Regions from separate parts of the Enterococcus sp. AMC1251 genome, predicted to be linked through region 1. Evidence: a T-box and tRNA genes for the amino acid it is inferred to sense, from the RefSeq annotation. Region 1 holds a T-box; the other holds one or more tRNA genes.
What was found. The T-box of region 1 lies ahead of ileS (isoleucine--tRNA ligase). A T-box ahead of a tRNA ligase gene usually reads a tRNA of that ligase, here a tRNA-Ile.
Positions count from the first base shown of each region.

Region 2: it has a tRNA-Ile gene. The T-box ahead of ileS (isoleucine--tRNA ligase) is inferred to sense a tRNA for this amino acid. The anticodon was not compared.

Region 1 covers NZ_CM177098.1:746,650-753,382, reverse strand. Annotated here, with positions in the region: gene AC4BBR_RS03545 (GH25 family lysozyme) at 1-739, shown strand, start outside; gene ileS (isoleucine--tRNA ligase) at 914-3,703, opposite strand; T-box leader at 3,961-4,185, opposite strand; gene AC4BBR_RS03535 (DivIVA domain-containing protein) at 4,184-4,888, opposite strand; gene AC4BBR_RS03530 (YlmH family RNA-binding protein) at 4,908-5,690, opposite strand; gene AC4BBR_RS03525 (YggT family protein) at 5,719-5,988, opposite strand; gene AC4BBR_RS03520 (cell division protein SepF) at 5,999-6,598, opposite strand; gene AC4BBR_RS03515 (YggS family pyridoxal phosphate-dependent enzyme) at 6,612-6,733, opposite strand, start outside.
Region 2 covers NZ_CM177098.1:3,082,919-3,089,651, forward strand. Annotated here, with positions in the region: gene licT (BglG family transcription antiterminator LicT) at 1-196, opposite strand, end outside; tRNA gene AC4BBR_RS14515 (tRNA-Glu) at 444-515, opposite strand; tRNA gene AC4BBR_RS14520 (tRNA-Ile) at 528-601, opposite strand; tRNA gene AC4BBR_RS14525 (tRNA-Gly) at 614-684, opposite strand; tRNA gene AC4BBR_RS14530 (tRNA-Phe) at 703-775, opposite strand; tRNA gene AC4BBR_RS14535 (tRNA-Asp) at 790-863, opposite strand; tRNA gene AC4BBR_RS14540 (tRNA-Met) at 923-996, opposite strand; tRNA gene AC4BBR_RS14545 (tRNA-Ser) at 1,130-1,219, opposite strand; tRNA gene AC4BBR_RS14550 (tRNA-Glu) at 1,238-1,309, opposite strand; tRNA gene AC4BBR_RS14555 (tRNA-Ser) at 1,319-1,406, opposite strand; tRNA gene AC4BBR_RS14560 (tRNA-Ile) at 1,426-1,499, opposite strand; tRNA gene AC4BBR_RS14565 (tRNA-Gly) at 1,504-1,574, opposite strand; tRNA gene AC4BBR_RS14570 (tRNA-Asp) at 1,583-1,656, opposite strand; tRNA gene AC4BBR_RS14575 (tRNA-Met) at 1,716-1,789, opposite strand; tRNA gene AC4BBR_RS14580 (tRNA-Ser) at 1,924-2,013, opposite strand; tRNA gene AC4BBR_RS14585 (tRNA-Ile) at 2,045-2,118, opposite strand; tRNA gene AC4BBR_RS14590 (tRNA-Met) at 2,138-2,211, opposite strand; tRNA gene AC4BBR_RS14595 (tRNA-Ala) at 2,230-2,302, opposite strand; tRNA gene AC4BBR_RS14600 (tRNA-Pro) at 2,313-2,386, opposite strand; tRNA gene AC4BBR_RS14605 (tRNA-Arg) at 2,397-2,470, opposite strand; tRNA gene AC4BBR_RS14610 (tRNA-Leu) at 2,534-2,619, opposite strand; tRNA gene AC4BBR_RS14615 (tRNA-Gly) at 2,635-2,706, opposite strand; tRNA gene AC4BBR_RS14620 (tRNA-Thr) at 2,715-2,787, opposite strand; tRNA gene AC4BBR_RS14625 (tRNA-Leu) at 2,823-2,904, opposite strand; tRNA gene AC4BBR_RS14630 (tRNA-Lys) at 2,917-2,989, opposite strand; tRNA gene AC4BBR_RS14635 (tRNA-Val) at 2,996-3,068, opposite strand; rRNA gene rrf (5S ribosomal RNA) at 3,083-3,198, opposite strand; rRNA gene AC4BBR_RS14645 (23S ribosomal RNA) at 3,297-6,208, opposite strand; rRNA gene AC4BBR_RS14650 (16S ribosomal RNA) at 6,486-6,733, opposite strand, start outside.

The DNA.
Region 1 (6,733 bases):
TGCTACTGTAGCTCCTGGTCCTCAAGGGGCTTGGATAAAAGAAAACAAGTATGTCACTCTTACTAAAAAGGGACAAACACTTTGGGGAGATATCGACAAATTTTCTAGTAAAAAAGGGAATACGACTGACCTTTATCAGCAAACCTTTCTAGTCAAAGGTAAATATAAACATATGAATGGCGCTGTTTATTACTCTCTCTATGATAGCAAAGGCGCATGGAAAGGCTACCTAAATTCTGCTGGTGCTACTGTAGCTCCTGGTCCTCAAGGGGCTTGGATAAAAGAAAACAAGTATGTCACTCTTACTAAAAAGGGACAAACACTTTGGGGAGATATCGACAAATTTTCTAGTAAAAAAGGGAATACGACTGACCTTTATCAGCAAACCTTTCTAGTCAAAGGTAAATACCATCATGCTTCAGGTCCTGTTTATTACTCTCTCTATGATAACAAAGGCGCATGGAAGGGCTACCTAAATTCTGCTGGTGCTACTGTAGCTCCTGGTTCTCAAGGCGCTTGGATAAAAATGGATAAGCAGATAACCATCGAAAAAAAAGGGTATACCATTTGGGCTGATATTGATACCTTCTCTAGAAAAAAAGGCAATACAACCGACCTTCACAAAAGAAATTATCACGCTCAAGGAAAATACAATCATTCCTCAGGAGAAATATATTATTCAATATATGATGAAAAAAGAACTTGGATAGGGTATTTAAACTCAAATGCTACTAAATAGCTTTTATAATTTGCAATGAAATCTTTGAAACTTAAATAGATGACAAAAAACGGCGAGAAAAAAGCAGTTCCTTCGGAGCTAAATGCTTTTTTCTCGCCGTTTATTCGTATTTAGAGTGCGAAACAAAACTGATCTTTAGTTTTTTTCCACGCTCTTTCACTGCCATCACTATTCTTATTCTTCAAATCCTTCAACAACAGCTTCAGGATAATTTTCTTCAACGATTGTGGCACAACGTCCGCATAAAAGCGGTAATTTTTCATCTTCACCAACGTCTGTACGTACTGCACGACAACGCTCACACGTTTCACCCGCTGCTTTTTCCACAAGAATTGACATATCATCGAATTTTTCAACATTTTCAGGAACTTCTGCTTGTAAAACTGCTACCTCAAGATCAGAAACAATCAATAATTGAGCGATATCTGCATCCACAGCTGTCAACAATTCGTGGATTTGCTCATTAGGGTAAACTGTTACTTTCGCTTCTAACGATTTACCGATTAATTTAGAATTACGCGCTTCTTCTAATGCTTTTAAGACATTATCTCTAAAGTTCATGAAAGCCGCCCATGTGTCTAATAACTCTTGTTGGTTAGCAAACTCTTCATATCCTGGGAACTCTGACAACTGAACATAGTCTTCATCTTCTTTTAGGAAGCTCCAGATTTCTTCAGAAGTATGCGGAATAATTGGTGTTAACAATTTTGTTAATGCAACAGCTGTTTGATAGAACACTGTTTGCATACAACGACGTTGATAATTATCTGCCGCTTCGATGTAGACAACATCTTTAGCAAAATCTAAATAGAATGAAGATAGATCGACCGTTAAGAAGTTCATCACTGAACGGTAGATTTGCATGAAATTGTATTTGTCATACCCTTTTTCACGAATTTCTTGAATGACTTGATTTAATCGGACAATCATATATTTATCCACAGAACGTAACTCTTCATAAGCAACTGTATGTTCTTTAGGTTCAAAATCACTTGTATTGGCTAATAAGAAACGCATTGTATTACGGATTTTACGGTAAACTTCGGACACTTGATTTAAGATATCCATTGAAACACGTACATCTGCCTCATAATCCACACTACTTACCCACAAGCGTAAAATATCTGCACCCATTTGTTTGATCACTTTATCAGGTAAAATTGTATTCCCCAATGATTTACTCATCTTACGGCCTTCGCCATCCAATGTAAAACCTTGAGATAAAACAGCTTTATACGGCGCTACACCATTGATGGCTACACTTGTTGTAATACTCGAATTAAACCAGCCACGGTATTGATCAGAGCCCTCTAGATACATATCAGCTGGGAAAGTCAGTTCTGGACGTTGACGCAATACTGCCTCATGAGAAGAACCAGAATCAAACCATACATCCATGATGTCATTTTCTTTCGTAAATTCACCATTTGGCGAATCAGGATGTGTAAACCCATCTGGTAACAATTCTTTCGCTTCACGCTTGAACCAGACATTTGATCCATGCTCAGCAAATAAATTTGCTACATGTTCGATTGTTTCAGGTGTAATAATTGGTTCACCGTTTTCAGCGTAGAAAATTGGTAACGGTACGCCCCACGCACGTTGACGAGAAATTACCCAGTCACCACGGTCACGAATCATATTGTAAAGACGCGTTTTGCCCCAGGGAAGAATCCAGTCAACTTTTTCTACTTCATCTAAAATGTTTTGACGAAACTTATCGATTGATGCAAACCATTGTGGTGTTGCACGATAAATGACAGGTTTCTTTGTGCGCCAGTCATGGGGATAACTATGTGTAAAGAAATCCAATTTTAATAATGCATCTTTTTCATCAAGTAAAGCGGTAATCATTGGATTGGCTTTATCATAGAAGACACCTTCAAATCCAGGCGCTTCATCCGTAAACACACCACGATTATCTACAGGTGAAAGAACATCTAAATTATATTTTCTACCGACAATATAGTCATCTTCACCATGTCCCGGAGCTGTATGAACTAACCCAGTACCAGCATCTAATGTTACATGATCGCCTAGCATAACTAATGATGTACGATCATAAAATGGATGTTGCGCTGTCATATATTCCATATCTTTACCGGAAATCGTATCAAGAACTTCAACGTCATCCCAGCCAATTGCTTCTTTAACTGTGTCCAAAAGATCTTTGGCGACAACGTATTTTTTACCATATGCTTTGACAACAACATATTGATAAGTAGGATTTACCGAAATTCCTAAATTCGCTGGAAGAGTCCAAGGCGTTGTTGTCCAGATAACAAATGATGTATCTGTGTCTAAAATCCCTTTGCCATCAACCACTTTAAACGCCACATAAATAGATGCCGACTTAACGTCTTTATATTCGATTTCAGCTTCTGCTAGTGAAGACTCGCTAGATGGAGACCAATAAATTGGTTTTAACCCTTTGTAAATATAGCCTTTTTCAGCCATTTTTCCAAATACACGAATTTCAGCTGCTTCATACGTTGGATCCAGTGTAACATAAGGATGTTCCCAATCTCCAGCAACACCTAAACGTTTGAAATCTGCACGTTGGGTATCTACTTGAGAACGGGCATATTCTTCACATTTTTCACGATATTCAGCTAAGGTCATTTCTTTTCTTTTGATGCCTTTATTTGTCAGTACTTGTTCGATCGGCAATCCATGTGTATCCCAACCTGGAACATAAGGTGAGCGAAATCCAGACATAGATTTTGAGCGGATAATGATATCTTTACTGATTTTATTTAATGAATGACCTAAATGAATATTTCCGTTTGCATATGGTGGTCCATCATGAAGAACAAAAGTTGGTTTACCTTCGTTTAATTGTTGACGTTTTTCATAAATTTTTTGATCTTCCCACTCTTTTTGCCATTCTACTTCACGATTTGGTAAATTTCCACGCATTGGAAAAGCTGTTTTTCCTAATTGTAATGTTTCTTTCATTTTCATTTTTATTTCCTCGCTTTCGTTTGTAAGTATTAATTGATAGATTTAAAAACATATAAACCCACCTCTTATTTTATTTTGATCAAGCATTTTGGTGATTCGCTAGCGTAGCGACTTCTCTCACTTTATTCGCCAAGTATTGTTCATCATCCATTCTGGCAGAGCCCGTCGTGGTCCTTCAATGCTTAGAACTTTAGCTCTTTGAAATTGATGAGATCGAAACGAAGTGGAGTGATTTACAACAAAAAAGTACTTTCATCCCAAGGGACGAAAGTACTCGTGTTACCACCCAAATTTGAAATAATCAATCAACTCAATTATTTCCTCTGTTAATTGTTAACGAAATTACTCGTCAAGTTTTACTTTATTCAAACTTGAAGTAAAATAGAGGATCTTTTCAATACCAGGGTCTGTCAATCTTTCACTATCATTGACTCGCTAAAAGAATGGTTATTGACTTTTCTGTTCTATTTCTATACGAAACTATTTAGGATCTTTATTTAATAAATCAAGCATTGCTTTTGGATCAATTGCAGCTTTCTCAAGAGTTGATTCCTCAACTGCCACAACTGGCTCTGTATCAACTTCATCACTTTTATCAAGTTCTTGCGCTAATACTTCTTTAATAACCGTATGTGAATCACTTACATAACTTGAAAATGGTTTTAATAGTTCATTCCACTCTTCACTCTTCACTTGTTCTAATTGTGCTTCTAACATCAAGCTTAAACGTTGATGGAAGACACGTGTTTTCTTCTTCAAATCATCCGTTTCAGCAGCTAATTGACGCGCTCGATCTGTTGCGTCTGTTAAAATTTCTTTCGCTTTTTCTTCAGCAGACGTAATAAGATTGCTTGAACGTTTCTCAGCAGAAGAAATCATTTCGTTGGCTGTATTCTCAGCAGAAGTAACAATTACTTCTGATTCCTTATTTGCACTTGTTTTAACTTTATCAGCTGTATCTTGAGCTACGATAATTGATTGATTCAACGCATCTTTTAATTCATTGAAATACTGTAATTTTTCTTCTGCATGTTTTAATGATTTTTCAAGTTCACGATTTTTTTGAAGAGCGTCTTCATAGTCTTTCGTTACTTGATCTAAGAAATCATCGACATCGTCTTGGTTGTATCCTCTCATTTTTGTAGAGAAGTTTTTATTTTGAATATCTAATGGAGTTAATGCCATATTCCTTCACCTCTTTGGATTATTTTCGTAGAACTCCCAGTAACAAACGAAACTTATCTTTTTTCGTCTTTCCTTCTAACTCTTGAATTTGGATTCGACCATAACCTCTAATAGACACAATATCCAACAAATCTACTAAAAAATCTGGTCTCGTATTCTCCGTCCAATTCACTTTTACTTTTCCAGATTCGATCAATTGTTTTGATCTCTGTCTAGATATATTATATACGGTAGAAATCAAATTATCCAGACGTAACGAACTTATAGTTGTCCGTTCATGTATCCAGTCGTCTTTGGGAAGAATCATTTCCGTATAATTTCTTTTTTCTAATCTTACAGAAATCTTTCCAATTTTTTCTACCTGAGTCACAACAAAATCTGCTATTTCTTTCGCAACAAACACTTGCCATCTATCATTGTCGGAAATAATATCGCCAAAAAATTCTCGTTTGATCCCAGTATTCAACAAGGTACCCAGTACCTTTCCATGCGACAACGTAGAAAATTTTACAGGATAAACAATTTCTAGTAATTCTACTTCAAAATCTTCTTCTTTTACCTTGTAGTAATCAGGAAAAATCAGGCAGCGTCTTCGTTCAGCTTGTTCATAACCACCGTAAAATTGAAACTCAAGCTCACTATTTTGACGAATTAAGGTCTCTAAAATATACGCCTGTCTCGGATCTAAGAAATCTGATAAGTAAGGAGCATACTGACTTTCTACTTGCTCTAACCAATCACCAACAGAATCAACAAAAGGATGCTCATCTTTTCGAAAATGTTGATACACATTTGCGTTCATAGACAAATCATCCTTTCTTTTATATTTATTACATGATTGATAGTAAAATTCGTCCTAGTCCATTCGCTACTAAATTCAATACAATGATTGCAATCATCACATTAAAACCAACCATACCTATGCTCAAATTTAGTCGATCAAATAAACTTAAGTAAGGTTCCGAAATTCTTGAAATCAAACGACCAAACATAGAATCATATGCTCCTGGAAACCAAGATAACAATGCATATATGATTAAAACACCTGAATAGATTCGAACACCTGTGTATAATAGAAATATAAATAAACCGATACTCATTACCTCCTAACTAAAAATCAAACATTTGTTTCTTAGCTAACGATTGTGCGGTAGCACTATCAATTTCTATATTAGATGGTGTACAAAGAAAAATTTCATCGCCTACACGTTGAATGTCTCCATCTAACGCATAAACTGTTCCTGTAAGAAAGTCCACAATTCTTCTTGCTTGATTTTCTTCCACTAAATGAAAATTAATCAACACAGCATCACTTGCAATAATATGTTTAGCAATATTCATTGCCTCAGAATAAACTCGTGGCTCAATTATTGTAATTTTACCTGGTTTAGCTGAATTACGTGTATCTTGCGAACGTTTAGAATTTGAGTTATTAGAACTACGCATGGAGACAACCTTTTGCTCATTAAATGCTGTATCCTGATGACTTTCTTTCTTATCTTGATGCGTTTCTGTTGAACGATAACGAGCAGATGGTTTTTCGGTCAAAGGCTCAGTTGCAGTTGCTCTTTGCACCTGTGCTTGTCGAACCGTCTGTCTTGGCTGTTCATTAACTGCCTTTTGCTCCTCGTATTCTTCATAATTATCATATTCATCTTCACCAGATAATCCAAAAAAGTTCGATAACGCATTTTTACTGAAAATTGACATAGATTCCCCTCCTTTACGCACCTCTGAATATTGCTGTTCCGATTCGTACAAAAGTTGCTCCCTCTTCAATAGCGATTGGAAAATCATTACTCATTCCCATGCTAAGCTCTGCACATGGTGCATATGACAGATGCT
Region 2 (6,733 bases), 1.2 Mb from region 1:
GTTCCCCTAACAACTCTTGAAATTTCAAAGAAGTATCTTGGTTGGCTAAACGAAAAACTTGATCGATCTGCTCTTCTGCTACAAAGTCTCCAATCTTTCTTTTAAATGCAATACCACGTCCCATCACAATTTGTTCTTGTTCATTCACATCCAACGTAATCACAACATTATTATTCAAAATTTTTTGAATAATCATTTTTTCACTCCCTTCTTCACTCCTAACTCCTTTGATCATAAAAAAAGAAAAACCCAACCTTTCCAAAAAAGAAGATACTCTCCCTTTTTGGAAAAATTAGGTTTAGCTTGTATTTAAACAATCACTATCCGTATATTCACTTGTTGTGTACAAGCTTAGAATACATTATTACAACTGCATTGTCAACGTTTTCATAAAAAAAATATAAAAAAAAACATTATGCAACTAGCAAAATGCTTTAAAGACATGACCCGTACGGGAATCGAACCCGTGATACCGCCGTGAAAGGGCGGTGTCTTAACCGCTTGACCAACGGGCCTTTTACAAATTATGGGCCTAAATGGACTCGAACCATCGACCTCACGCTTATCAGGCGTGCGCTCTAACCAGCTGAGCTATAGGCCCTTAAAGAAAAAAAGCGGGTGACGAGAATCGAACTCGCGACAACAGCTTGGAAGGCTGTGGTTTTACCACTAAACTACACCCGCATGTTTCTTCTTTCAAAATGGCGCAAGACAGAATCGAACTGCCGACACACGGAGCTTCAATCCGTTGCTCTACCAACTGAGCTACTGCGCCAAAAATAAATAAAACGGTCTGGACGGGACTCGAACCCGCGACCTCCTGCGTGACAGGCAGGCATTCTAACCAGCTGAACTACCAAACCAATAATAAATGTATTGCATCACTATACTACTCATACTTTTAAAACAAATTTAAAAGCAATTGCGGGGGCAGGATTTGAACCTACGACCTTCGGGTTATGAGCCCGACGAGCTACCTGACTGCTCCACCCCGCGATAATATATAGTCTATATGACTATAAAAGGTGATATTTCTTGGTGATTACTAGTAAGATTACTTCTCTCACTTCATTCGCCAAGTATGTTCATCATCTGTTCTGGCAAAGCCACTTACAGCGATTCTCAGTAAAGGAGGATAAGGGATTCGAACCCTTGCACGGTTTTACCCGCCTGACGGTTTTCAAGACCGTTCCCTTCAGCCGGACTTGGGTAATCCTCCGAAATAAATATTAAAAAATGACCCGTACGGGAATCGAACCCGTGATACCGCCGTGAAAGGGCGGTGTCTTAACCGCTTGACCAACGGGCCGCTATGAAACGGAGAAGGAGGGATTTGAACCCTCGCGCCGGTTTCCCGACCTACACCCTTAGCAGGGGCGCCTCTTCAGCCACTTGAGTACTTCCCCAAGAAAATAATTTGAAAAATGGGCCTAAATGGACTCGAACCATCGACCTCACGCTTATCAGGCGTGCGCTCTAACCAGCTGAGCTATAGGCCCATAAAGCGGGTGACGAGAATCGAACTCGCGACAACAGCTTGGAAGGCTGTGGTTTTACCACTAAACTACACCCGCATTTAAAACGGTCTGGACGGGACTCGAACCCGCGACCTCCTGCGTGACAGGCAGGCATTCTAACCAGCTGAACTACCAAACCAATAATAAATGTATTGCATCACTATACTACTCATACTTTTAAAACAAATTTAAAAGCAATTGCGGGGGCAGGATTTGAACCTACGACCTTCGGGTTATGAGCCCGACGAGCTACCTGACTGCTCCACCCCGCGATAATATATAGTCTATATGACTATAAAAGGTGATTTTTCTTGGTGATTACTAGTAAGGTTACTTCTCTCACTTCGTTCGCCAAGTACTGTTCATCATCTGTTCTGGCAAAGCCACTTACAGTGATTCTCAGTAAAGGAGGATAAGGGATTCGAACCCTTGCACGGTTTTACCCGCCTGACGGTTTTCAAGACCGTTCCCTTCAGCCGGACTTGGGTAATCCTCCGAAATAAATATATTGTTAATTGTCACTACAATGGACCTTGTAGGACTCGAACCTACGACCGGACGGTTATGAGCCGTCTGCTCTAACCAACTGAGCTAAAGGTCCTTGGCTCTTAAAAAAGAAATCGCGGCGAAGGGGATCGAACCCCCGACCTCCCGGGTATGAACCGGACGCTCTAGCCAGCTGAGCTACACCGCGAAAATAATAAAGTACTAATGGAGCCTAGCGGGATCGAACCGCTGACCTCCTGCGTGCAAAGCAGGCGCTCTCCCAGCTGAGCTAAGGCCCCACAAAATAAATCGGGAAGACAGGATTCGAACCTGCGACCCCTTGGTCCCAAACCAAGTGCTCTACCAAGCTGAGCTACTTCCCGTAGCTAAAAATGCACCCAAAGGGAGTCGAACCCCTAACCTCTTGATTCGTAGTCAAGCACTCTATCCAGTTGAGCTATGGGTGCTTTATACTTTTCAACCCCTATTCTGTCAATTTCACAATTGCCATTCATAGTGGTTCAAAGCAATGCCGAGGACCGGAATCGAACCGGTACGGTGATCACTCACCGCAGGATTTTAAGTCCTGTGCGTCTGCCAGTTCCGCCACCCCGGCGTTTTGAAAAGGCTAAGCGGAAAACGGGGTTCGAACCCGCGACCCCCACCTTGGCAAGGTGGTGCTCTACCACTGAGCTATTTCCGCAGTCTGGATGCCGGCTAAAGGATTTGAACCCTCGACCCTCTGATTACAAATCAGATGCTCTACCAACTGAGCTAAGCCGGCGTTATAATCGCCTAGTAATAAAACGAGACTAAAGATGCGGGTGAAGGGACTTGAACCCCCACGCCGTAAGGCGCTAGATCCTAAATCTAGTGCGTCTGCCAATTCCGCCACACCCGCAAAATATTTCTATGAGCCGTGCAGGGCTCGAACCTGCGACCCTCTGATTAAAAGTCAGATGCTCTACCAACTGAGCTAACGGCTCAAAAAATGGAGGTTGACGGGATCGAACCGCCGACCCCCTGCTTGTAAGGCAGGTGCTCTCCCAGCTGAGCTAAACCTCCAAGACAACACTTTAGCGTGGCGACGTCCTACTCTCACAAAGGGAAACCCTTCACTACAATCGGCGCTAAGAAGCTTAACTTCTGTGTTCGGCATGGGAACAGGTGTATCCTTCTCGCTATCGCCACCACACTGGGTGTTGTTGCTATTTAATTGAGTGCTTTTTATTCACTCAAAACTGGATTGAAGTAGTAATCAAACAGCCCGAAATACTTTTTTATTTCGTTTCTTTGGTTAAGTCCTCGACCGATTAGTATTGGTCCGCTCCGTACATCACTGCACTTCCACTTCCAACCTATCTACCTGATCATCTCTCAGGGGTCTTACTTTCTTAAAGAAATGGGAAATCTCATCTTGAGGTGGGCTTCACACTTAGATGCTTTCAGCGTTTATCCCTTCCCTACATAGCTACCCAGCAATGCCCTTGGCAGAACAACTGGTACACCAGCGGTAAGTCCATCCCGGTCCTCTCGTACTAAGGACAGCTCCTCTCAAATTTCCAACGCCCGCGACGGATAGGGACCGAACTGTCTCACGACGTTCTGAACCCAGCTCGCGTGCCGCTTTAATGGGCGAACAGCCCAACCCTTGGGACCGACTACAGCCCCAGGATGCGACGAGCCGACATCGAGGTGCCAAACCTCCCCGTCGATGTGGACTCTTGGGGGAGATAAGCCTGTTATCCCCAGGGTAGCTTTTATCCGTTGAGCGATGGCCCTTCCATGCGGAACCACCGGATCACTAAGCCCGACTTTCGTCCCTGCTCGACTTGTAAGTCTCGCAGTCAAGCTCCCTTCTGCCTTTACACTCTGCGAATGATTTCCAACCATTCTGAGGGAACCTTTGGGCGCCTCCGTTACTCTTTAGGAGGCGACCGCCCCAGTCAAACTGCCCACCTGACACTGTCTCCCACCACGATAAGTGGTGCGGGTTAGAGGGTTCATAACACAAGGGTAGTATCCCACCAGCGCCTCCACCGAAACTAGCGTTCCGGGTTCATCGGCTCCTACCTATCCTGTACATGTGGTACAAACACTCAATATCAAGCTACAGTAAAGCTCCATGGGGTCTTTCCGTCCTGTCGCGGGTAACCTGCATCTTCACAGGTACTAAAATTTCACCGAGTCTCTCGTTGAGACAGTGCCCAAATCGTTACGCCTTTCGTGCGGGTCGGAACTTACCCGACAAGGAATTTCGCTACCTTAGGACCGTTATAGTTACGGCCGCCGTTTACTGGGGCTTCAATTCTGAGCTTCGCCGAAGCTAACCCATCCTCTTAACCTTCCAGCACCGGGCAGGCGTCAGCCCCTATACTTCATCTTTCGATTTTGCAGAGACCTGTGTTTTTGATAAACAGTCGCTTGGGCCTATTCACTGCGGCTGACCGAAGTCAGCACCCCTTCTCCCGAAGTTACGGGGTCATTTTGCCGAGTTCCTTAACGAGAGTTCGCTCGCTCACCTTAGGATACTCTCCTCGACTACCTGTGTCGGTTTACGGTACGGGCAGTTGTTTTCTCACTAGAAGCTTTTCTTGACAGTGTGACATCAGGAACTTCGGTACTATTATTTCCCTCCCCATCACAGCTTGTCCGTACAGAGTAAAGCATTTGACTCTACTCAAGACTTACTGCTTGGACATGCACTTCCAGTCGCATGCATTCCTTAGCCTCCTGCGTCCCTCCATTGCTCAAACAAAAACAACTGGTACAGGAATATCAACCTGTTGTCCATCGCCTACGCCTTTCGGCCTCGGCTTAGGTCCCGACTAACCCTGGGCGGACGAGCCTTCCCCAGGAAACCTTAGTCATACGGTGGACGGGATTCTCACCCGTCTTTCGCTACTCATACCGGCATTCTCACTTCTAAGCGCTCCAGCCGTCCTCACGATCGACCTTCAACGCCCTTAGAACGCTCTCCTACCATTACACCAGAGGTGTAATCCACAGCTTCGGTAATATGTTTAGCCCCGGTACATTTTCGGCGCAGGGTCACTCGACTAGTGAGCTATTACGCACTCTTTAAATGGTGGCTGCTTCTGAGCCAACATCCTAGTTGTCTGTGCAACCCCACATCCTTTTCCACTTAACATATATTTTGGGACCTTAGCTGGTGGTCTGGGCTGTTTCCCTTTCGACTACGGATCTTATCACTCGCAGTCTGACTCCCGGATATAAATGAATGGCATTCGGAGTTTATCTGAATTCGGTAACCCGAGATGGGCCCCTAGTCCAAACAGTGCTCTACCTCCATCATTCTTAATTCCGAGGCTAGCCCTAAAGCTATTTCGGAGAGAACCAGCTATCTCCAAGTTCGTTTGGAATTTCTCCGCTACCCACAGCTCATCCCCGCACTTTTCAACGTACGTGGGTTCGGTCCTCCAGTGCGTTTTACCACACCTTCAACCTGGCCATGGGTAGATCACATGGTTTCGGGTCTACGACTACATACTCATTCGCCCTATTCAGACTCGCTTTCGCTGCGGCTCCGGCTCTTCACCTTAACCTCGCATGCAATCGTAACTCGCCGGTTCATTCTACAAAAGGCACGCCATTACCCATTAACGGGCTTTGACTTGTTGTAGGCACACGGTTTCAGGATCTATTTCACTCCCCTTCCGGGGTGCTTTTCACCTTTCCCTCACGGTACTGGTTCACTATCGGTCATTAGGGAGTATTTAGCCTTGCGGGATGGTCCCCGCGGATTCCGACGGAATTTCTCGTGTTCCGCCGTACTCAGGATCCTCCTAGGTGTTGCCAACATTTCGTCTACGGGGCTATTACCCACTTTGGCGAACCTTTCCAAGTTCTTCGACTATCTTGACAGACTACCACAACGGAGTCCTACAACCCCAACAAGCAAGCTTGTTGGTTTGGGCTTTTCCCGTTTCGCTCGCCGCTACTCAGGGAATCGAATTTTCTTTCTCTTCCTGCAGGTACTTAGATGTTTCAGTTCTCTGCGTCTACCTCTAACCAGCTATGTATTCACTGGAAAGTAACATCCTATAAAAGATGCTGGGTTTCCCCATTCGGAAATCTCTGGATCATAGCTCACTTACAGCTCCCCAAAGCATATCGGTGTTAGTCCCGTCCTTCATCGGCTCCTAATGCCAAGGCATCCACCGTGCGCCCTTATTCACTTAACCTTATGATCTTACGATCAATTGTTTGGTTCGTTTCTCTAGCGATAGAGGCGTCACCAATAAAATAAGCTTCGAACAGTTAATTAACTCTTCAACGCGGTGTTCTCGGTTTGTTTTGATTACTTTTTTACTTCAATATCCAGTTTTCAATGAACAATTCGTTTGAGAGAAACATTATAAGAAAAAAGATAATCAAACGATTAACTTTTTTGATAAACGTAAACCTCTCAAAACTGAACAAAGTATCGACGAATGTGTAAGTTTCCGTAATATTCCTTAGAAAGGAGGTGATCCAGCCGCACCTTCCGATACGGCTACCTTGTTACGACTTCACCCCAATCATCTATCCCACCTTAGGCGGCTGGCTCCACAAGGGTTACCTCACCGACTTCGGGTGTTACAAACTTTCGTGGTGTGACGGGCGGTGTGTACAAGGCCCGGGAACGTATTCACCGCGGCGTGCTGATCCGCGATTACTAGCGATTCCGGCTTCATGTAGGCGAGTTGCAGCCTACAATCCGAACTGAG